2 regions of the Streptomyces sp. NPDC046122 genome follow, and region 2 is predicted to be linked to the other one. Evidence: predicted binding sites of a transcription regulator. Region 2 holds the regulator's gene; the other holds the start of a gene.
What was found. Region 2 encodes HspR, which represses chaperone genes until heat shock. Its sites were predicted from a motif close to TTGAGNNNNNNNNNCTCAA; they were not measured.
Positions count from the first base shown of each region.

Region 1: lon (endopeptidase La) is a predicted target of HspR. The motif match lies at 4,046-4,064, and genes of this name have one in related genera.

Region 1 is NZ_JBWKLQ010000001.1:484,497-495,662, forward strand. Features, by position in the region: gene AC07FK_RS02125 (MarR family winged helix-turn-helix transcriptional regulator) at 1-394, opposite strand, end outside; gene AC07FK_RS02130 (SAM-dependent methyltransferase) at 803-1,375, opposite strand; gene lon (endopeptidase La) at 1,621-4,023, opposite strand; gene AC07FK_RS02140 (GNAT family N-acetyltransferase) at 4,274-4,942, shown strand; gene AC07FK_RS02145 (spermidine synthase) at 5,295-6,005, shown strand; gene AC07FK_RS02150 (response regulator transcription factor) at 6,078-6,815, shown strand; gene AC07FK_RS02155 (HAMP domain-containing sensor histidine kinase) at 6,841-7,923, shown strand; gene AC07FK_RS02160 (multifunctional oxoglutarate decarboxylase/oxoglutarate dehydrogenase thiamine pyrophosphate-binding subunit/dihydrolipoyllysine-residue succinyltransferase subunit) at 8,188-11,166, shown strand, end outside.
Region 2 is NZ_JBWKLQ010000004.1:570,297-581,462, forward strand. Features, by position in the region: gene clpB (ATP-dependent chaperone ClpB) at 1-1,402, opposite strand, end outside; gene AC07FK_RS15780 (pyridoxamine 5'-phosphate oxidase family protein) at 1,520-1,942, shown strand; gene AC07FK_RS15785 (Rieske (2Fe-2S) protein) at 2,074-2,394, opposite strand; gene AC07FK_RS15790 (hypothetical protein) at 2,391-2,552, opposite strand; gene AC07FK_RS15795 (helix-turn-helix transcriptional regulator) at 2,707-3,690, shown strand; gene AC07FK_RS15800 (heat shock protein transcriptional repressor HspR) at 3,940-4,389, opposite strand; gene dnaJ (molecular chaperone DnaJ) at 4,391-5,581, opposite strand; gene grpE (nucleotide exchange factor GrpE) at 5,630-6,307, opposite strand; gene dnaK (molecular chaperone DnaK) at 6,304-8,160, opposite strand; gene AC07FK_RS15820 (sugar transferase) at 8,340-8,831, shown strand; gene AC07FK_RS15825 ((Fe-S)-binding protein) at 8,993-11,166, shown strand, end outside.

The DNA.
Region 1 (11,166 bases), on a different contig from region 2:
GCCGCGCGTCCCGGACCCGCCGGAAGCGGGCCCTGCCCTCCTCCGTGAGGGCCACCAGCGAGGCGCGCCCGTCCGCCGGGTCGGGTTCCCGCGTGACCAGGCCGAGCTCCTCCAGGGCGCGCAGCTGCCGGCTCATCGTCGCCTTGCCCACGCCGAACCACGCCGCCAGGTCCGTGGCCCGCTGCCGGTCCGCCTCGTCGAGCCGTACGAGCAGGCCGTACGCCGCCGGCTCCAGCTCCGGGTGGACCTCGCGCGCCATGTCGCCGGAGGAAGCCCGGGCCCTACGCAGAAAGACGGCCAATTCGCGTTCCAGCGCGAGGAATTCGGGGTCCCCGCCGCTTCCCCGCACCGCGCGCCCGTCATCCGCTTTTCCGCTTCCGTGCACGTCAGCCATAGCGCGCTTTCCTCACCCCGAAGTCTTCTTTCACCGGCGTCCATTGCCGCAGCTCCGCCAGTATTTCGCAGGAGTAGACCAACGGCGGCACCCGGATCCCTTCCGGCGCCCCGTCTCCCCGAGCGGCTTCAGCGGCTTCAGCGGCTTCAGGGATCAGGCACCCGGCGCCACTCCCGCACCGACCCCCGGCCGGAAGCCGCGAGGGGGATCAGGACGCCGGGCGAGCTCCCGGCCGGCTGGGGCGTACGGACCAGGTGTCCGTACACGTCCAGTGCCCACGACATGTTCGTTCAACGAGGCCCTCGACCGCGCACAGGCCCCTGAGGCCGACCCCCGCCCTCGACCGCGTACAGGCCCTGGCTACGGCTGCCCGCGCTCCCGGCGGTCGGACCGGCGCGCGCGTCGGCCTCAGGCCACGGCCCCGGCCCCGGCTCCGTCACCCTCCTCGCCCCCGGGCAGCCGCGCGACCGCGGCGACCACCGCCAGCAGGGACGCGTCCCCGGCGAGCGGGTGCGTCGTCGCGGTGGCGATGAAACCGGCGTCGCTCAGATGCGTGAGCAGCAGGCCCTTCTCCCGGGCGATCTGCTCGGGGTCGGGCGGGGCGTAGCAGAGCACCAGGCTCCCCGCCGGACGGAGCAGCCGGGCCACGGCGTCCAGCTCCCGCGCGGCCGGTCCGGTCCAGAAGACGTTGACGTCGACCGCCAGGACCTTGTCGAAGCGGCCGAGCATGTCGGTGTCGGCGTCCGCCAGGGCCGTGTGCAGGAACGAGGCCCGGCCCGCCGACACGGCTTCGGCGTTGCGCTCGCCGGCGGCCGTGACCGCCACGTCGGAGCGGTCGAGGCCCACGTACTCGCCGTCCGGCAGCTTCTCCAGGATCAGCCCCGCCGCGATACCGCGCCCGCAGCCGATCTCCAGCACACGGTCGTCCGGGCGTACGTCGAGAAGGCCGACGGCCACCGTGAGCCGCTCCGGTACGCGCATGCCGCCACCTCGCCGTCGCTGTCGCCCCCGGCTGTCGCCCTCCCCCGCTGTTCGCGTCCTACCTCCGTTGTATCCGATTACCTCCCCTTTCGCGCGGAAGGAGACCGTCGCCGCCCCCCGAGGAGAGCCCTCTCAGGCGCGGAAGGGGACCATTTCCCGCCCTCCCCGGGGAGCGCGCAGGCCCCCCGCGCCCTCTGTCGAGAGGGCCGGGGGGCCTGCAACGGCCGGGCCACCGGCTGCGTCCGTCACGCCGCCGCCGGCACCCGTACCTCTGCCGGGGACAGGGCGATCTCCAGGACCTGGCGGACGTCCGTCACCGGGTGGATCTCCAGCTTGTCGAGGATCTCGGCCGGGACGTCGTCCAGGTCGGCCTCGTTGCGCTTCGGGATCACGACCGTCGTCGTACCCGCCCGGTGCGCCGCCAGCAGCTTCTGCTTCAGGCCGCCGATCGGCAGAACGCGCCCGGTCAGGGACACCTCGCCCGTCATCGCCACGTCCGGACGGACCAGCCGCCCGGACAGCAGCGACGCGAGAGCCGTCGTCATGGTGATGCCCGCGCTCGGACCGTCCTTCGGCACCGCGCCGGCCGGGAAGTGGATGTGCACACCCCGGTCCTTCAGGTCACCGACCGGAAGCTCCAGCTCCGCGCCGTGCGAGCGGAGGAACGAGAGCGCGATCTGCGCGGACTCCTTCATGACGTCGCCGAGCTGACCCGTCAGGGTGAGCCCCGCGCCGCCCGTCTCCTCGTCCGCGAGCGACGCCTCGACGAAGAGCACGTCACCACCCGCACCCGTGACCGCGAGACCCGTGGCCACGCCCGGAACCGCCGTGCGGCGCTCCGACGGGTCCTGGGCGGACTCGGGCACGTGGTGGGGCCGGCCGATCAGGGCGCGGAGGTCACCGTCCGTGACCATGAAGGGCAGCTCCTGCTCGCCGAGCTCGTGCTTGGCCGCCACCTTGCGCAGGAGGCGCGACACCGAGCGCTCCAGGTTCCGTACGCCCGCCTCACGGGTGTACTCCCCCGCCAGCTTCCGCAGCGCGGACTCGTCCAGCGTCACCTCGCCCGGCTCCAGACCCGAACGCTCCAGCTGGCGCGGCAGCAGGTGGTCGCGGGCGATGACGACCTTCTCGTCCTCCGTGTAGCCGTCGAGCCTGACCAGCTCCATGCGGTCGAGCAGCGCCTCGGGAATGGCCTCCAGGACGTTGGCGGTCGCGAGGAACACCACATCCGACAAGTCGAGCTCGACTTCCAGGTAGTGGTCACGGAACGTGTGGTTCTGGGCGGGGTCGAGCACTTCGAGCAGCGCTGCCGCCGGGTCGCCCCGGAAGTCGGACCCCACCTTGTCGATCTCGTCGAGGAGGACGACCGGGTTCATGGAACCCGCCTCCTTGATGGCGCGCACGATCCGTCCCGGAAGGGCCCCCACGTACGTACGGCGGTGTCCGCGGATCTCCGCCTCGTCCCGTACGCCGCCGAGCGCGACCCGCACGAACTTGCGTCCCATGGCGTGCGCGACCGACTCGCCCAGCGACGTCTTGCCGACGCCGGGCGGCCCGACCAGGGCCAGCACCGCGCCGCCCCGACGCCCGCCGACCACACCGAGGCCGCGCTCGGCCCGGCGCTTGCGCACCGCGAGGTACTCGGTGATGCGCTCCTTCACGTCCTCCAGACCGGCGTGCTCGGCGTCCAGAACCGCCTTGGCGCCCCGGATGTCGTACTGGTCCTCGGTCCGCTCGGTCCAGGGGAGTTCCAGGACGGTGTCCAGCCAGGTCCGGATCCACGATCCCTCGGGCGACTGGTCGGAGGAACGCTCCAGCTTGTCGACCTCCTTGAGGGCGGCCTCACGGACCTTCTCGGGCAGGTCGGCGGTCTCGACGCGGGCCCGGTAGTCGTCGGACTCGTCCTCGCCCTCCTTGCCGTTGATCTCGCGCAGTTCCTTGCGCACGGCGTCGAGCTGACGGCGCAGCAGGAACTCCCGCTGCTGCTTGTCGACGCCTTCCTGCACGTCCTTTGCGATGGACTCGGCGACGTCCTGCTCGGCGAGGTGCTCGCTCAGCCACTTCACGGCGAGCCGCAGGCGGACCACCGGGTCGGCGGTCTCCAGCAGCTCGACCTTCTGGGCGGTGGTGAGGAATGGCGAGTAACCGGAGTTGTCGGCGAGGGCGGACACGCCGTCGATCTGCTGGACGCGGTCGACGACCTGCCAGGCGCCGCGCTTCTTCAGCCAGCTGGTGGCGAGCGCCTTGTACTCCTTCACCAGCTCGGTGACGGCTCCGGGAAGCGGGTCGGGCACCGTCTCGTCGACACCCGTGCCCTCCACCCAGAGCGCGGCGCCGGGCCCGGTGGTCCCGGCGCCGATCTGGACGCGGCTGCGGCCGCGGATCAGGGCGCCGGGGTCGCCGTCGGAGAGCCGCCCGACCTGCTCGACGGTGCCCAGGACGCCGGTCGCGGCGTACGTGCCGTCGATCCGCGGAACGAGAAGCACCTGCGGCTTGTTGCCACTGGAACGGGCAGCGGCCTGCGCGGCCTCCACCGCGGCGCGTACGTCCGTGTCGGACAGGTCCAGGGGCACCACCATTCCCGGCAGCACGACCTCGTCATCGAGCGGCAGCACGGGCAGGGTGAGCGGGTTGGACGACGATGCCATGATCTCCCCTTCGGCAGTGAACTTGAGCTATGCCGACTCAATGCTCCTGCGCGACCGAATGTTCCCGAGGGAGGAGCGCGTTCGCTGTGGGCGATCAACGCGCAGGGGTGCATGCCATCGCGGGGGTGGACGGCGGAGAACTCCAGTAATAGCCTCAGCGCATCAGCAGTCCTTACGAACCCATGGCCGTCACGAGCGTCCATCACCTAACTGCTATCTGCTATCTGCTATCCGCATGACAGGAGTCCGCATGACCGGCGCCCCCTTCGCTTCGACGCCCGATGCGATCCGCGCGTGGGTGGACGGCTGGGTCGTGTCGCGGGGAACCGCCGAACCGGTACCCCAGCCCTGGGGGCTGACCATCGACGTAGGACTTCCGCACCACTCCACCCGCCACGTCCTGACCGACGCCGACGAGGGGACTGTCCGCAAACTGGCCGAGGCGTACGCCGCACCGGGCGTCTGCCTCAAGATGTTCCTGCCGCCGGAGACCGTCGCGCCGTGGCTCGGCCCGGAGTGGGCGTCGGACGGCCCCGGCTGGCTGATGACGACAGCCCTGAGCCCGGCGGCCCGGCCGGCCGGATGCACCCCGCCGGACGGATATGCGCTCAGATCCTGGGAGCGGGGCGGCGTGACCCGCCTGCTGGTCGTCGCCCCCGACGGCGGGTTCGCGGCGCGCGGCCAGGTGGCGCCGACCGGCCGGACGGCCGTGGTCGACCAGGTGGAGACGGCCCCCGCGCACCGCCGGAAGGGACTGGGCGCACTGGTGATGCGGACGCTCCAGCGCGCGGCGTACCAACAGGGCGCGAGGGTCGGCATCCTGGGCGCGACACCGGAGGGACGCGGCCTGTACGAGTCGCTGAACTGGCAGGTGTACGCCCCGCTGGTGGGCGTAACCCACGCCACTGCGCGGAGGTAGGCCGAGGTAGGCCGAGGTGGAAAAACGGCCACTGGGGTGCGGAGGGCGGTCCCGGACCGCCGCCAGCGCCGGATCGAACTCCCCGTTGCTTCTGGGGGGTTTGGGCACAATCCGACGACCCGCCCCCAACTCGCCGGCCCGATCAGTCACATCCGCGTCGCTCCCGGTCACCACATGCGCGTTCCGACCGGCCAAGGCGGCCCCCACACCAGAAACAACCACCGCCACAGGCCCAACCGTCAATCCCTCAAAACGTTTGTCGCCGCCCTCCTCGCAACGCCAGGATGAAGTCAATGACACCCCCCCACCCCCCAACCGAACAGAGCGCCGCACGCCCCCGGAGGTTTTTGCCATGGCCATCCAGGCTTCCGTTCCGTACGCCACCACTCTCGACCGGCGCGAGGGGCCGTTCGGTGAGGTCGTTCTGCGGGAGCGTGGGGAGCACTTCGAGATCATCGCCAACGGGTGTTTCCTGATGGACACGTCCGACGGCCGCTCCGAGCGCCTCCTCGTCGACGCCGCCCTGGCCGCACTCCCCGCGTCCCGCCCCTCGCCCGCCCTCCTCATCGGCGGGCTCGGGGTCGGCTTCTCGCTCGCCCGGGCGGCCTCGCAGGAGCGGTGGGGGCGGATCGCCGTCGTCGAGCGGGAGCAGGCGATCATCGACTGGCACCGCCAGGGGCCGCTGTCGCGGATTTCCGGTGAAACTCTCGCCGATTCGCGATGCGAGATCATTCACACCGATCTAGTGGATTACGTCAGAGAAAACCGGATCGGGAGCGTTGGTACGGACCAGAGTGCGTACGACGCGCTCTGCCTCGACATCGACAACGGGCCCGACTGGACGGTTACCGACGACAACGCCAATCTCTATTCACCGCAGGGACTTGCGGGGTGCATGAGGCGGCTGCGACCTGGCGGAATCCTCGCCGTGTGGTCGGCCCAGCCGTCCCCCGCATTCGAGGATGCGTTGCGGAATGCCGGATTCAACTTGGTTAGGACTGAAGAGATCCAAGTTGCCCGGGGCGTTCCTGACGTGGTCCATCTCGGGGTTCGCCCTGCGTAGCCGGGACGCAGTCGGTGCATCTACGCTGCTGCCCTACACGTGGGATTGAAGAGACCTCCCAGGGGCGGGGCAATGGAGCAGACACACACCAGCCACAACGGCCTCGCGGCCACTCCGGGCGCTCAGCGCCGGGTGCTGGTCGTCGAGGACGACGCGACCATCGTCGACGCCATTGCCGCGCGACTTCGCGCCGAGGGCTTCCAGGTGCAGACGGCGGTCGACGGTCCGGCGGCGGTGGACGCCGCCGAGGCGTGGCAGCCCGACCTGATGGTTCTCGACATCATGCTGCCGGGTTTCGACGGCCTCGAGGTCTGCCGCCGCGTGCAGGCGCAGCGGCCGGTGCCGGTTCTGATGCTGACGGCGCGCGACGACGAGACCGACATGCTGGTCGGGCTCGGGGTCGGCGCCGACGACTACATGACCAAGCCGTTCTCCATGCGCGAGCTGGCGGCCCGGGTGCACGTCCTGCTGCGCCGCGTCGAGCGGGCGACGCTCGCCGCCTCGACGCCGCGCAGCGGCATCCTGCGCCTGGGTGAGCTGGAGATCGACCACGCGCAGCGCCGCGTGCGGGTGCGGGGTGACGACGTGCACCTGACGCCGACCGAGTTCGACCTGCTGGTGTGCCTGGCGAACACGCCGCGCGCCGTGCTCTCGCGCGAGCAGCTGCTCGCCGAGGTGTGGGACTGGGCTGACGCGTCGGGCACCCGGACCGTCGACAGCCACATCAAGGCGCTCCGGCGGAAGATCGGCGCGGAGCGGATCCGTACGGTCCACGGAGTGGGCTACGCACTGGAGACCCCGCCGGCATGACGCGGCGGGAGAACGGGCTGACGGCATGACGCGGCGCGGGAACGGGCTGCGTCCCTTCTCGATCAAGACCAAGCTCGGCACGCTCGTCGTCGTCTCGGTCTTCATCACCACCGGGCTCATCCTCGTCGCGCTGCGGACCAAGACCGAGCTGCGGTTCATCACGGTCTTCTCGGTGATCGCGTCGATGCTGATCACCCAGTTCGTGGCGCACAGCCTGACCTCCCCGCTGGACGAGATGACGACGGTGGCGAAGTCCATCGCGCACGGCGACTACACCCGGCGGGTGCGCGGCGCGGGCCGCCGTGACGAGCTGGGCGACCTGGCGGCCACGATCAACCGCATGGCGGACGATCTGGAGGCCGTGGACCGGCACCGCAAGGAATTGGTCGCCAATGTCTCCCACGAGCTGAGAACCCCCATCGCGGGGCTGAGAGCGGTGCTGGAGAACGTCGTGGACGGGGTCTCCGCCGCCGACCCCGAGACGATGCGTACGGCGCTGAAGCAGACCGAGCGCCTCGGGCGGCTGGTGGAGACGCTGCTCGACCTGTCCCGGCTCGACAACGGCGTCGTACCGCTGAAGGCGCACCGCTTCGAGGTCTGGCCGTACCTCTCGGGCGTGCTCAAGGAGGTCAACGTGATCGCCTCGCAGCGCGGTCTGGCCTCCGGCTCCGGCAGCCATACGCGTACGGACGTGCATCTGCACCTGGACGTGTCGCCGCCCGAGCTGACCGCGCACGCGGACGTCGAACGGCTGCACCAGGTCGTCGCCAATCTGCTCGACAACGCGGTCAAGCACAGCCCGCCGCACGGCCGCGTCACCGTGCGGGCCCGGCGGGGCCCGCAGCCGGAGAGCCTGGACCTGGAGGTCCTGGACGAGGGGCCGGGCATACCCGAGTCCGAGTGGCACCGCGTCTTCGAGCGTTTCAACCGGGGCAGCCTGCCGGCGCCGCACGGTCCCGGCAGCGACGGCGGCACCGGGCTGGGCCTCGCGATCGCCCGCTGGGCGGTGGATCTGCACGGCGGGCGGATCGGTGTGGCCGAATCCGCGCGCGGCTGCCGGATCCAGGTCACTCTTCCGGGGAAGCCGACCACCCGTCCGTTGACGTAGGGTCGAACCGGAAGCACACGTTCTGCGTGTCATCCCATGGGGGTGCGGCCCAAAGTGGGCCGTAACCACGGTCCGTCCTACCCGGACCGCAGCGGACCACACCGGAACCACGCTTGTTTCCCGCCATTCCAGGCGCCGAAACCAGCGCTCCGATGTGACTTACGCGACGGAAGGCCCGCCCGGCCTGCACCTCTCGGCCCGGGAGGCGTAGCCTTTATTTCCGCTGTCCATAACCTTGCGAAGCGGAAGAGGGCGGTTAACGCCGTGTCGTCTCAGTCCCCCAGTAGCCCGAGCGTCTCGACCGACCAAGACGGGCAAGGGAAGAACCCTGCCGCTGCCTTCGGTCCCAATGAGTGGCTCGTCGACGAGATCTACCAGCAGTACCTCCAGGACCCGAATTCGGTCGACCGCGCCTGGTGGGACTTCTTCGCCGACTACAAGCCCGGATCCACCCCGGCGGCGGAGAAGACCGCCACCCCCGAAGCCGAAGACGTGACCGGGGCCGCCGCACAGCCGGCCCAGGCCCCCGCCGCGCCCGCCACCCCGGCGACGCCCGCGGCCACCCAGCCGGCCGCCACCCAGCCGGCCCCTGCGGCGAAGCCCGCGGCCCAGGCCGCGCCCGCCACGACGGCGCCCGCCGCCAAGCCCGCCTCCGCCCCCGCACCGGCCGCCGCACAGCAGGCCGGCGCGAAGGCCAAGGCCGCGCCGAAGGCGGAGGCCGCCAAGGAGGCCCCGGAGGGTCCCGAGTACGCGACGCTGCGCGGCCCGTCCGCCGCCGTGGCGAAGAACATGAACGCCTCGCTGGAGCTGCCCACGGCCACGTCCGTGCGCGCTGTCCCGGTGAAGCTGTTGTTCGACAACCGCATCGTCATCAACAACCACCTCAAGCGCGCCCGGGGCGGGAAGGTCTCCTTCACGCACCTCATCGGGTTCGCGATGGTGCAGGCCCTCAAGGCCATGCCGTCGATGAACTACTCCTTCGCGGAGAAGGACGGCAAGCCGACGCTGGTCAAGCCCCCGCACGTCAACCTGGGCCTGGCCATCGACCTGGTCAAGCCCAACGGCGACCGCCAGCTCGTCGTCGCGGCCATCAAGAAGGCCGAGACGCTCAACTTCTTCGAGTTCTGGCAGGCGTACGAGGACATCGTCCGCCGCGCCCGCGCGAACAAGCTGACGATGGACGACTTCACCGGCGTCACCGCGTCGCTGACGAACCCCGGCGGCATCGGCACCGTCCACTCGGTGCCCCGCCTGATGCCCGGACAGGGCCTCATCATGGGCGTCGGCGCGATGGACTACCCGGCCGAGTTCCAGGGCACCTCGCAGGACACCCTGAACAAGCTGGGCATCTCCAAGGTCATGACCCTGACCTCGACGTACGACCACCGGGTCATCCAGGGCGCCGCCTCCGGCGAGTTCCTGCGGATCCTCGCCAACCTGCTCCTCGGCGAGAACGGCTTCTACGACGACATCTTCGAGGCCCTGCGGATCCCGTACGAGCCGGTCCGCTGGCTCAAGGACATCGACGTCTCGCACGACGACGACGTGACGAAGGCCGCCCGCGTCTTCGAGCTGATCCACTCCTACCGGGTCCGCGGCCACGTCATGGCCGACACCGACCCGCTGGAGTACAAGCAGCGCAAGCACCCCGACCTGGACATCAACGAGCACGGCCTGACGCTCTGGGACCTGGAGCGCGAGTTCGCCGTCGGCGGCTTCGCCGGCAAGTCGATGATGAAGCTGCGCGACATCCTCGGTGTGCTCCGCGACAGTTACGTCCGGACCGTCGGCGTCGAGTTCATGCACATCCAGGACCCGAAGCAGCGCAAGTGGATCCAGGACCGCGTGGAGCGCCCGCACGCCAAGCCGGAGCGCGAGGAGCAGCTGCGCATCCTGCGCCGCCTGAACGCCGCCGAGGCGTTCGAGACGTTCCTGCAGACGAAGTACGTCGGCCAGAAGCGCTTCTCCCTCGAGGGCGGCGAGTCCGTCATCCCGCTGCTGGACGCGGTCATCGACAGCGCGGCCGAGTCGCGCCTGGACGAGGTCGTCATCGGCATGGCCCACCGCGGCCGTCTGAACGTCCTGGCGAACATCGTCGGCAAGTCGTACGCCCAGATCTTCCGCGAGTTCGAGGGCAACCTCGACCCGAAGTCGATGCACGGCTCCGGCGACGTGAAGTACCACCTGGGCGCCGAGGGCACCTTCACCGGCCTGGACGGCGAGCAGATCAAGGTCTCGCTCGTCGCCAACCCCTCGCACCTGGAGGCGGTCGACCCGGTCCTGGAGGGTGTCGCCCGCGCCAAGCAGGACGTCATCAACAAGGGCGGCACGGACTTCACCGTCCTGCCCATCGCCCTGCACGGCGACGCGGCCTTCGCCGGCCAGGGCGTCGTCGCGGAGACGCTCAACATGTCGCAGCTGCGGGGTTACCGCACCGGCGGCACGGTCCACATCGTCATCAACAACCAGGTCGGCTTCACCGCCGCCCCGGAGTCCTCGCGTTCCTCGATGTACGCGACCGACGTGGCCCGCATGATCGAGGCGCCGATCTTCCACGTGAACGGCGACGACCCGGAGGCCGTGGTCCGCGTCGCGCGTCTCGCCTTCGAGTTCCGCCAGTCCTTCAACAAGGACGTGGTCATCGACCTCATCTGCTACCGCCGCCGCGGCCACAACGAGGGCGACAACCCGCAGTTCACCAACCCGCAGATGTACACGCTGATCGACGTGAAGCGCTCGGTGCGCAAGCTCTACACCGAGTCGCTCATCGGTCGTGGCGACATCACGCTGGAAGAGGCGGAGCAGGCGCTCCAGGACTTCCAGGGCCAGTTGGAGAAGGTCTTCGCGGAGGTCCGCGAGGCCACCTCGAACCCGGCTCCGGCCCACACCCCCGAGGTGCAGGCCGAGTTCCCGGTGGCCGTCGCCACGGCGGTCTCCCAGGAGGTCGTCAAGCGGATCGCCGAGTCCCAGGTCAACATCCCCGACCGCATCGCCGTCCACCCCCGCCTGATGCCGCAGATGCAGCGGCGCGCGGCCTCGGTGGAGGACGGCACGATCGACTGGGGCATGGGCGAGACCCTCGCCATCGGCTCGCTGCTGATGGAGGGCGTCCCGGTCCGGCTGTCCGGCCAGGACACCCGCCGCGGTACGTTCGGCCAGCGCCACGCGGTGCTCGTCGACCAGAACACCGGCGAGGACTACACCCCGCTGCAGTACCTCTCCGAGGACCAGGCCCGCTACAAC
Region 2 (11,166 bases):
TCTCCTTCTCCCAGCGGGCGTTGAGGCCGCGCAGCTCCTCCTCCTTGTCGGCGAGGTCGCGCCGGAGCTTCTCCAGGCGCTGTTTGCTCGCCGGGTCGGACTCGTTCTTGAGCGCGAGCTCCTCCATCTTCAGCCGGTCGACGGCACGCTGGAGTTCGTCGATCTCCAGCGGCGAGGAGTCGATCTCCATGCGCAACCGCGAGGCCGCCTCGTCGACGAGGTCGATGGCCTTGTCGGGCAGGAAGCGGGAGGTGATGTACCGGTCGGAGAGGGCCGCGGCGGCCACCAGCGCGGAGTCCGCGATCTGCACCTTGTGGTGGGCCTCGTACCGCCCCTTGAGGCCGCGGAGGATCGCGATGGTGTCCTCGACGGTCGGCTCGGCGACCAGCACCTGCTGGAAGCGGCGCTCCAGGGCGGGGTCCTTCTCGATCCGCTCCCGGTACTCGTCGAGGGTCGTCGCGCCGACCATGCGCAGCTCGCCACGGGCCAGCATGGGCTTGAGCATGTTGCCCGCGTCCATGGCGGAGTCGCCGCCGGCGCCGGTGCCGACGACGGTGTGCAGCTCGTCGATGAAGGTGATGATCTGCCCGTCGCTCTCCTTGATCTCGGAGAGGACGGTCTTCAGCCGCTCCTCGAACTCGCCGCGGTACTTGGCGCCCGCCACCATCGCGCCGAGGTCGAGCGCGACGAGCCGCTTGTTCTTCAGGCTCTCCGGGACGTCGCCCTTGACGATGCGCTGGGCGAGGCCCTCGACGACGGCGGTCTTGCCGACGCCGGGCTCGCCGATGAGCACGGGGTTGTTCTTCGTACGCCGCGACAGGACCTGCACGACGCGCCGGATCTCCTGGTCACGGCCGATGACCGGGTCCAGCTTGCCGTCGCGCGCGGCCGCCGTGAAGTCGGTGCCGAACTTCTCCAGGGCCTTGTACTGGCCCTCCGGGTCGGCGGTGGTCACCCGGCGTCCTCCCCTGATCTTCTCGAACGTCTCCAGCAGTTTCGCGGCGCTCGCGCCCTCCTGCGACAGTACGTCGCCGGCCTTGCCGCCCTTGGCCGCGATGCCGATGAGCAGGTGCTCGGTGGAGAGGTAGTCGTCGCCCAGCTCCTTCGCCCGCTGCGAGGCGTCGGCGATGACCGCGAGCATCTCGCGGTTGGGCTGCGGTGGGGCGACGGTGGACCCCGTCACGCTGGGGAGCGCGGCGAGTACGCGTTCGGTCCCGGCGCGCACGGCCGCCTGGTCCGCGTCCACGGCGGCCAGCAGGTCGGTGATGTTGGCGTTGTCCTCGCCCGCGAGCAGGGCCAGCAGCAGGTGGGCGGGGGTGAGATCCGCGTGCCCGTCCTTGACGGCCCGGTTGCTCGCCGACTGGATGGCGTCCCGGCTCTTGTTGGTCAGCTCTGCGTCCACTGCGCTCGTTCCTCCTCGGCGGGCGTACTGCTTCCTCAGCCATGACTTGTTCAGCATACGCAAAGTTGAGTCTATTCCACTCAAGGCAAGAAAAGACAGCGCGGTTACCCTGGCGCCATGGCCAACGACCTCGACGTACGGAATCCCAGCCCGGACTACCTCGCCTTCTGGCGCGAGTACCACCTGTGCACGCTGACAACCCTGCGCCCGGACGGTTCGCCGCACGTGGTACCGGTCGGCGTGACGTACGACCCCGAGGCGGGGATCGCCCGCGTGATCACCAACAAGAGCAGCACGAAGGTCGCCAACGTGCTGGCCGCGGGAGAGCAGGGCGCCCGGGTCGCCGTCTGCCAGGTGAAGGGCGGCCACTGGGCGACGCTCGAAGGGCGCGCGACCGTCCGCACGGAACCGGAGCTGATCGCGGAGGCGGTGCGCCGCTACGCCGAGCGGTACGGGCGCACGCCGGCGCCGAACCCGAACCGCGTCCTGATCGAGATCACGCTGGAGCGCGCGATGGGCCGCGCCCCGAGCACGGCCTGACCGGCCGGGGCCCGGGCCGCCCGGGGGCCCGCGGGTCCGGACGCAGCACAGCGGCGCCATCGTGTTCAGGTCCACGATGGCGCCGCTGTGTGGGGGAGCGCCTGGGCGATTGGAACGACGGGGGAATCGCGTCAGGCGCTGCGGGGGGTGGCGGTGCTGGTTTCGGGCTCGATCAGCTGGTGGTCACGCTGGTCGAGATTGACGAAGACCATGCCGTAGCGCACGGCACAGCGAACAGGTTGCGGGGCGCCCCGGGGCTTGCGCAGGCACCGGTAGGCACGGACGTCCTCATCCTCTTCACGCGCGACCAGGATCGGCTCGCCGAACAGGGTGACCATCAGCGAGTCGCCACGGTGGGGAATGGCCGTGACCAGATCGATGAAGTGCCAGCCCGAGCGGTAGGCGGTGGCCATTTCGCGCCTGAAGGTGCGGTCGTCCGGTGGAACGGTCATACGTCCGACTTGGCCGGCGCGGCGTCCCAGCCGAGGTCTGGCGGCGCTTCGGACTGCGCGCCGACCACGCCGCCTCCCGCCGGCTTGCTGTCCCAGGCGAGGTCCATGGTCGTCGCAGCGCCGAGGGCCAGCCCGGCTGTGAAAGCAGTGGCAAGCACCGAGCGAAGCATTCTCTTGTACATGGTCGGCTTCGTCCTCACTTGAAGGGTTTCTTCTCTCCCCGCACCAAGACCATGGCCTATTCGGCCACGTCAACACCACTGGGTCGATGCATCATGTTCCTGCACGTTCAGGACCCTGGGGGGTGGAGTTATGGCCGCAAGTGACTCAAATCAGGCACATCCCCATGCTGTCACCGATTTTTGTGACGAGGGAAGGCGCCTCTACGCCGGTGCGCTGCGCACCGGCCGCATCGCGCGCACCGAGGTGGCACCGGCCCCCTGCCTCATCGAATTCGCCCTGCTGCACCCGGACCCGGACGACGCCAACTGGCTGCGCCCGGTTCCGCCGTCCGCGGCACTGGCGCAGCGGCTGCACCCGATCGAACGCGAAATCCGCGAGCGGCGGCACTTCTCCATCGAACTCACCGATTCTTTTGAGCCGTTCCTGGCCATCAGCGCACAGGACCCTCCGACCACCCACGCGATCACCGTGCTGGAGGGGATCAACCGCATCAATGCGGCCATAGACCTCGCCACGGCCGAGTGCCACACCGAAGTGCTCACCGTCCAGCCGGGCGGCGGACGCAGCGAACACGCCCTCAACGCGGCGCTGGAGCGCGGCCAGGCGCTCATCAACCGCGGCATCAGCATGCGCACGCTGTACCAGCACACCGTCCGGCACAGCCAGGGCACGCTCGCGTACGCGGAGCGCATGGCCGAGGGCAAGGTCGAGATCCGCACCCTGGAGCAGCTCATCGAGCGGCTCATGATCTTCGATCGTACGGTCGCCTTCATCCCCGCGCGGGACGACCGCCAAGTCGCCCTGGAGCTGCGCCACCCCGGCCTGGTCGAGTACCTCGCCACCGTCTTCGAGCAGTTCTGGCAGCGCGGCGTCCCCCTCCAGGAGCGGGTCTCCTACGACCACACGCCCGACGGAATATCCGGCGTCCAGCGCTCGATAGCCAAGCTCCTCGTCGAGGGGTACGTCGACGAGGCCATCGCCCGCCGGCTCGGCATGAACGTGCGGACCGCCCGTGCCCACATCGCCAAGCTCGCCGCCACCCTCGGCAGCGGAAGCCGCGCCCAACTCGGCTACCTCATCGCCCAGTCGGGCATCCTGGACCAGGACCACTGACCGGCCGGCCCCGGGTGCCCCCGGTCCGCTCCGCAGCCGTCGGCTCCGCCGGACCGAGCCTGTCGCAAGTTGGCCTGAAGGTCACGTAGGTCCGTACGAGGCACCGGTACAGTCTGCGCCTTCCCCCATGCCTGCGACTCTCTTCCCCCACCGCCGACCGGGGCTCCGCGGCGCGCCGGAGCGCCCGGGGACGGCGGAAGGCCCGGCGCCCCGCTCACGGGATGCCGGGCCTTCGCGTGCCGAACGGAGCTACTCCGAGGACCTCTTCGGCCGCCAGACGACCAGCGCGCTCGCCTGCTGCACGTCCTCGTACCGGACGAGGTCGCGCCGGTACGACGCGTGGACCTGGGCCTCGCGCTGCTGAAGCGCGGCCGCCGCGCCCTCCACCGCCGTGGAGAGTTCGGCCACGCGCTGCTGGAGCGCGGTCACCTGGTTCTCCAGCTCGATGATCCTCTTGATGCCGGCCAGGTTGATGCCCTCGTCCTGCGACAACTGCTGCACCTGGCGCAGCAGCTGGATGTCGCGGGCCGAGTAGCGCCGGCCGCGCCCGGCCGTGCGGTCGGGAGAGACCAGGCCGAGACGGTCGTACTGCCGCAGGGTCTGCGGGTGCAGACCCGAGAGCTGGGCCGCTACCGAGATGACGTACACAGGCGTCTCGTCGGTCAGCTGGTACGGGTTACGACGCATGCGTGGGTCCATCTCATGCTCCCTTCGCGGCCTGGAACAGCTCCGCCCGCGGGTCCTCCCCGGCGGTCGCCTCACGGTAGGACTCCAGCGCCTCGCGGGCCTTGTCGTCAAGGTCCTTGGGCACCTCGACCTCCACGGTGACCAGCAGGTCGCCGCGGGTGCCGTCCTTGCGGACCGCGCCCTTGCCCCGGGCGCGCATGGTGCGGCCGCCCGGCGTGCCGGCCGGCAGCTTGAGGGTGACGGGCGGGCCGCCCAGCGTGGGGACCTTCACCTCGCCGCCGAGCGCCGCCTCCACGAAGGTGACGGGCACGGTGACGGTGAGGTTGTCGCCCTTGCGGCCGAAGACCGGGTGGGCGTCCACGTGGACCACGACGTACAGGTCGCCCGCCGGGCCGCCCCGTTCGCCGGCTGTGCCCTTGCCGCGCAGCCGGATCCGCTGGCCGTCGGAGACGCCCGCCGGGATCCGGACCTGCATGGTCCGCGACGACTTGGCACGGCCGCTGCCCTTGCACACCTCGCAGGGGTCCTGGGCGATGAGCCCGCGGCCCCGGCAGTCGACGCACGGGTCGGTGAGCGAGAAGCCGCCACCGCCGCCGCGCGACACCTGTCCCGTACCGACGCAGGTCGGGCACACGCGGGGTGTGCCGTTCTTGTCGCCCGTGCCGGAACACGCCTTGCAGGGCGCCTGGCTGGACATCCGCAGCGGGACCGTGGCCCCGTCGACCGCCTCGGTGAAGCTGAGCGTCACCTCGGACTCGATGTCCTGGCCGCGGCGCGGCTGCGTACCCGTACGCGCGCCCGGGTCGGCGCCCCGGTTGAACAGGCCCCCGAACACGTCCCCGAGGCCGCCGCCGAACCCGCCGGCGCCGCCGGTCTGGGCCCCGCCCTGGGCGCCTCCGAAGAGGTCGCCCAGGTCGAAGTTGAAGGTGCCGCCACCGGCGCCCGGGCCCGGCCTGAAGCCGCCGTTCCCGAACAGAGCACGCGCTTCGTCGTACTCCTTGCGCCGCTTGGGGTCACCGAGGACGTCGTTCGCCTCGGAGATCTCCTTGAAGCGGTCCTCCGCCTTGGCGTCGCCCTTGTTGGCGTCCGGGTGGAACTCGCGGGCGAGCTTCCGGTACGCCTTCTTGATCTCGGCCTCGGTGGCGTCCTTCGGGACGCCGAGAACCTTGTAGTAGTCCTTCTCGACGAAGTCCTTCGTGCTCATCCCCGACGTCCCTCCTTCCTGCTGTTCCGTGTACTGCTCCTGGTCACGTCAGCCCTCGTCCGGGCCACCGCTCTCCTCGTCCGGAGCCTTGGCCTCGGGCTCGTCCGCCTTGGCGGGCGTGGCGCCGGGCTGGGGCTCTGCCACCGCGACCCGCGCCGGACGGATGGTCCGCTCGCCGATCCGGTATCCGGGCTGGAGGATCGCGACGCACGTGGTCTCGTCGACGTCCGGCGCGTACGAGTGCATCAGCGCCTCGTGGATCGTCGGGTCGAAGGGCTCGCCCTCCTTGCCGAACTGCTGCAGGCCCATCTTGGCGGCGACCGTCTCCAGCGATTCGGCCACCGACTTGAACCCGCCCACCAGCTCGCCGTGCTCCCGTGCGCGGCCGATGTCGTCGAGGGTCGGGAGGAGTTCGCTCAGGAGGTTCGCCACAGCGATCTCCTTGACCGTGACCCGGTCCCGCTCCACGCGGCGACGGTAGTTCTGGTACTCCGCCTGGAGCCGCTGGAGGTCCGCGGTGCGCTCGTTGAGCGCCATGCGGGCCTGGTCCAGCTGCGCCGTCAGAGCGACGTCCTGTACGTCCCCGGCCGGGGCCGCCGGGCCCGACTCCGCGACGGAGTCGGTCCCCGCCGTTTCGGGCGCGGCGGCCTTCGGTTCGGCGTCTTCGGGAGTGGCGCCGGAAGGGACGTCGGGCTTCTCCTCGAAGCCCGGAGTCTCCTCCGTCATGCGGCGCCTCCCTGACGGCCGGCGTCCTTCTCGTCGTCGACGATCTCGGCGTCGACCACGTCGTCGTCCGCCTTGGCCTGCTCGGCGCCGGGAGCGTCGCCGCCCGCGGCCTGAGCGCCCTCGGCGTTGGCGTACATGGCCTGGCCGAGCTTCTGCGAGACGGCCGCGACCTTCTCGGTGGCCGTGCGGATCTCGGCGGTGTCCTCACCGGCGAGCTTTTCCTTCAGCTCGGCGACGGCGGTCTCCACCTCGGTCTTCACGTCGCCCGGGACCTTGTCCTCGTTGTCCTTGAGGAACTTCTCCGTCTGGTAGACGAGCTGCTCGGCCTGGTTGCGCGTCTCGGCGGCCTCGCGGCGCTTGTGGTCCTCGTCCGCGTACTTCTCGGCCTCTTCGCGCATCCGGTTGACCTCGTCCTTCGGGAGCGAGGAGCCACCGGTGACGGTCATCTTCTGCTCCTTGCCGGTGCCGAGGTCCTTGGCGGCGACGTGCATGATGCCGTTGGCGTCGATGTCGAAGGCGACCTCGATCTGCGGGACGCCGCGCGGGGCCGGCGGCAGGCCCGTCAGCTCGAACATGCCGAGCTTCTTGTTGTACGCCGCGATCTCGCGCTCGCCCTGGTAGACCTGGATCTGCACGGACGGCTGGTTGTCCTCGGCCGTCGTGAAGATCTCGGAGCGCTTGGTCGGGATCGTCGTGTTGCGCTCGATGAGCTTCGTCATGATGCCGCCCTTGGTCTCGATACCCAGAGACAGGGGCGTGACGTCGAGGAGCAGGACGTCCTTGACCTCACCCTTGAGGACACCGGCCTGGAGCGAGGCGCCGATGGCGACGACCTCGTCCGGGTTCACACCCTTGTTGGCGTCCTGGCCGCCCGTGAGCTCCTTGACGAGCTCGGCGACGGCCGGCATACGGGTCGAGCCACCGACGAGAACGACGTGGTCGATCTCGGAGAGCTGGATGCCCGCGTCCTTGATGACGTTGTGGAACGGCGTCTTGCAGCGCTCCAGCAGGTCGGCGGTCAGCTGCTGGAACTGCGAGCGCGTGAGCTTCTCGTCCAGGTGCAGCGGGCCCTCGGCCGACGCGGTGATGTAGGGGAGGTTGATCGACGTCTCGGTGGAGGACGACAGCTCGATCTTCGCCTTCTCCGCGGCCTCGCGGAGACGCTGGAGAGCCATCTTGTCCTTGGAGAGGTCCACACCGTGGCCGGAGTGGAACTGCTTCACGAGGTAGTCGACGACGCGCTGGTCCCAGTCGTCACCACCGAGGTGGTTGTCACCGTTGGTGGCCTTCACCTCGACGACGCCGTCGCCGATCTCCAGGAGCGACACGTCGAAGGTGCCGCCACCGAGGTCGAAGACGAGGATCGTCTGGTCGTCCTTGTCGAGGCCGTACGCCAGGGCGGCGGCGGTCGGCTCGTTGACGATGCGCAGGACGTTGAGGCCCGCGATCTCGCCGGCCTCCTTCGTCGCCTGACGCTCGGAGTCGTTGAAGTACGCCGGAACGGTGATGACCGCGTCGGCCACCTTCTCGCCCAGGTACGCCTCGGCGTCGCGCTTGAGCTTCTGCAGGATGAAGGCGCTCATCTGCTGCGGGTTGAACTTCTTGCCGTCGAGCTCGATGTTCCAGTCGGTGCCCATGTGGCGCTTGACCGACCGGATCGTCCTGTCGACGTTGGTGACCGCCTGGCGCTTGGCAACCTCGCCTACCAGCACCTCACCGTTCTTCGCGAAAGCGACGACGGACGGCGTGGTCCTGGCGCCTTCGGCGTTGGTGATGACGGTGGGCTCGCCGCCCTCCAGAACGCTGACGACGGAGTTAGTGGTGCCCAGGTCGATGCCGACCGCACGTGCCATTTCGATTCCTCCAGCTGACTTGAGTGGAACAGACTCAAGGATGCATGACGGATGCCATCGCGTCAACAGACCTGAGTGCGGTCGACTCAACTCTTATGCGGCCCTTATCGGCATGAGCACGGCACGCCCAGTCCGGGCAGAGCCGCATTTCATACTGAAACCCATGAAATGGTACGCGCATGCTCGCCAAGCGGATCTTCGATCTGGCGGTCACGTCCGCCCTGCTGCCCGTCGCCGCCCCTCTGTTCCTGCTCACCGCCGCGGCCGCCGCCGCGACGTCGCCGGGCCCGCTGCTCGTACGGACCACCCGCGCGGGCCTGGCCGGGCGCCCCTTCGCGATGCTGACGCTGCGCACCGACCCCCGCACCGCGGCCGGCCGGCTGCTGCGCCGGTGCCGGCTGGACGTACTGCCGCGGCTGCTGCACGTACTGCGCGGGGAGATGTCGCTGGTCGGGCCGTGCGCACTGCCGCCCGGTCATCCTTCGGCCACCCGAGCGAGACTGGTGGTGCGGCCCGGCCTCACCGGGCTGTGGCAGGTCGGCGGGCGTTCCGGGCTGCCGTGGGAGGAGATGGACGTACTCGACATGCACTACATCGAGCGGCACTGGCTCGGCCTCGATCTCGCCGTCCTGGCCCGCACCGTGCCCGCCGCCCTCGCCGCCCGGCGCTGAGGGCAGCCTTACGCGACACAGATCACCGCCGGCCCAACTACAGTGCGGCGGCATAAATGGGTACGCTCAGCACGGGCTGAATAAGTTACCGCTTAGTAATCCCACCCAGATGCTCAGCCGTCCCCCCGAATTTCTCACCTCGCAGGCCCGAGGAGCCCCCAATGCAACTCGCCGCGATCATCGTGTCGCTGGTCCTGACCGTGGTCGGCGTTGCGCTCATCGCCCGAGCCGTCGCGCAGATCTACCGGTTCGTCAAGCTGGGCCAGCCCGTTCCCGCGGGCAGCCGCACCGGCAATCCGAAGCAGCGCACGATCACCCTCGCCAAGGAGTTCCTCGGCCACAGCCGGATGAACCGGTGGGGCATCGTCGGCGTCGCGCACTGGTTCGTCGCGATCGGCTTCCTGACGCTGCCGCCGACCCTCGCCCAGGCGTACGGCCAGCTCTTCCAGGCGGACTGGGTGCTGCCGGTCATCGGCGGCTTCCTGCCGTTCGAGATGTACATCGAGTTCATCGGTCTGATGACGGTCGTCGGCATCGTCGTCCTGATGGCGATCCGCCTGCTCAACCTGCCCTCGCGGGCCGGCCGCAAGTCGCGCTTCGCCGGCTCGAAGGCCTGGCAGGCGTACTTCGTCGAGTACATCATCCTGACGATCGGCCTGGCGATCCTGGTGCTGCGCGGCCTCGAAGGCGCGATCCACCACGTGGACGGCTACGACGCCGCGTACTTCGTCTCGTACCCGCTCGTCCTGGCCTTCGACGGGCTGAGCGTCTCCACGCTCCAGACGCTGATCTACTTCACCGCGATGATCAAGATCGGCACGTCGCTGATCTGGATGATCACGGTCTCGCTGAACACCAACATGGGTGTGGCGTGGCACCGCTTCCTCGGCTTCCCGAACATCTGGTTCAAGCGCGAGGACGACGGCTCCACGGCCCTGGGCGCGCTCCAGCCGATGACCAGCGGCGGCAAGGAGATCGACTGGGAGGACCCGGCCGAGGACGCGGTCTTCGGCGTCAGCCAGGTCGAGCAGTTCAGCTGGAAGGGCATCCTCGACTTCTCCACCTGCACCGAGTGCGGCCGCTGCCAGTCGCAGTGCCCCGCCTGGAACACCGGCAAGCCGCTGTCCCCGAAGCTGCTGATCATGTCGCTGCGCGACCACGCCCACGCCAAGGCGCCGTACCTGCTCGCGGGCGGCGGCAAGACCATGGAGGGCGACGAGAAGGCCACCGAGGAGCAGCTGAAGGACGTTCCCGCGTCGGCTCTCGCGGAGGCCGAGCGTCCGCTGATCGGCACGCTGGAGGAGAACGGCGTCATCGACCCGGACGTGCTGTGGTCCTGCACCACGTGCGGCGCCTGCGTCGAGCAGTGCCCGGTCGACATCGAGCACATCGACCACATCGTCGACATGCGCCGCTACCAGGTGATGATCGAGTCCGCCTTCCCGTCGGAGGCCGGCACGATGCTCAAGAACCTGGAGAAGAAGGGCAACCCCTGGGGTCTGGCCAAGAAGCAGCGCGTCGAGTGGACGAAGGAAGTCGACTTCGAGGTCCCGATCGTCGGCAAGGACATCGAGGACCTGTCCGAGGTCGAGTACCTCTACTGGGTCGGCTGCGCCGGCGCCCTGGAGGACCGGGCGAAGAAGACCACGAAGGCCTTCGCCGAGCTGCTGCACATCGCGGGCGTCAAGTTCGCGATCATGGGCGGCGACGAGAAGTGCACCGGTGACTCCGCCCGCCGCCTGGGCAACGAGCCGCTGTTCCAGCAGCTCGGCCAGGAGAACGTGGCGATGCTGAACATGGCGTACGGCGAGGACGAGGACGAGCCCTCCACCAAGAAGCCCAAGGCCTCGAAGAAGATCGTCGCCACCTGCCCGCACTGCTTCAACACGATCGCGAACGAGTACCCGCAGCTGGGCGGCGAGTTCGAGGTCATCCACCACACGCAGCTGCTCCAGCACCTCATCGACGAGGGCAAGCTGATCCCGGTGACCCCGGTCGAGGGCCTCATCACGTACCACGACCCGTGCTACCTGGGCCGTCACAACAAGGTCTACACGCCGCCGCGCGAGATCATGTCGGCCGTCCCGGGCCTGCGCCAGCAGGAGATGCACCGCCACAAGGAGCGCGGCTTCTGCTGCGGCGCCGGCGGCGCGCGCATGTGGATGGAGGAGCGCATCGGCAAGCGCATCAACACCGAGCGCGTGGACGAGGCGCTGTCCCTCAACCCGGACATCGTCTCCACCGCCTGCCCCTTCTGCCTCGTCATGCTCACCGACTCGGTGAACGGCAAGAAGAACGACGGCAAGGCGAAGGAGTCCCTCCAGGTCGTGGACGT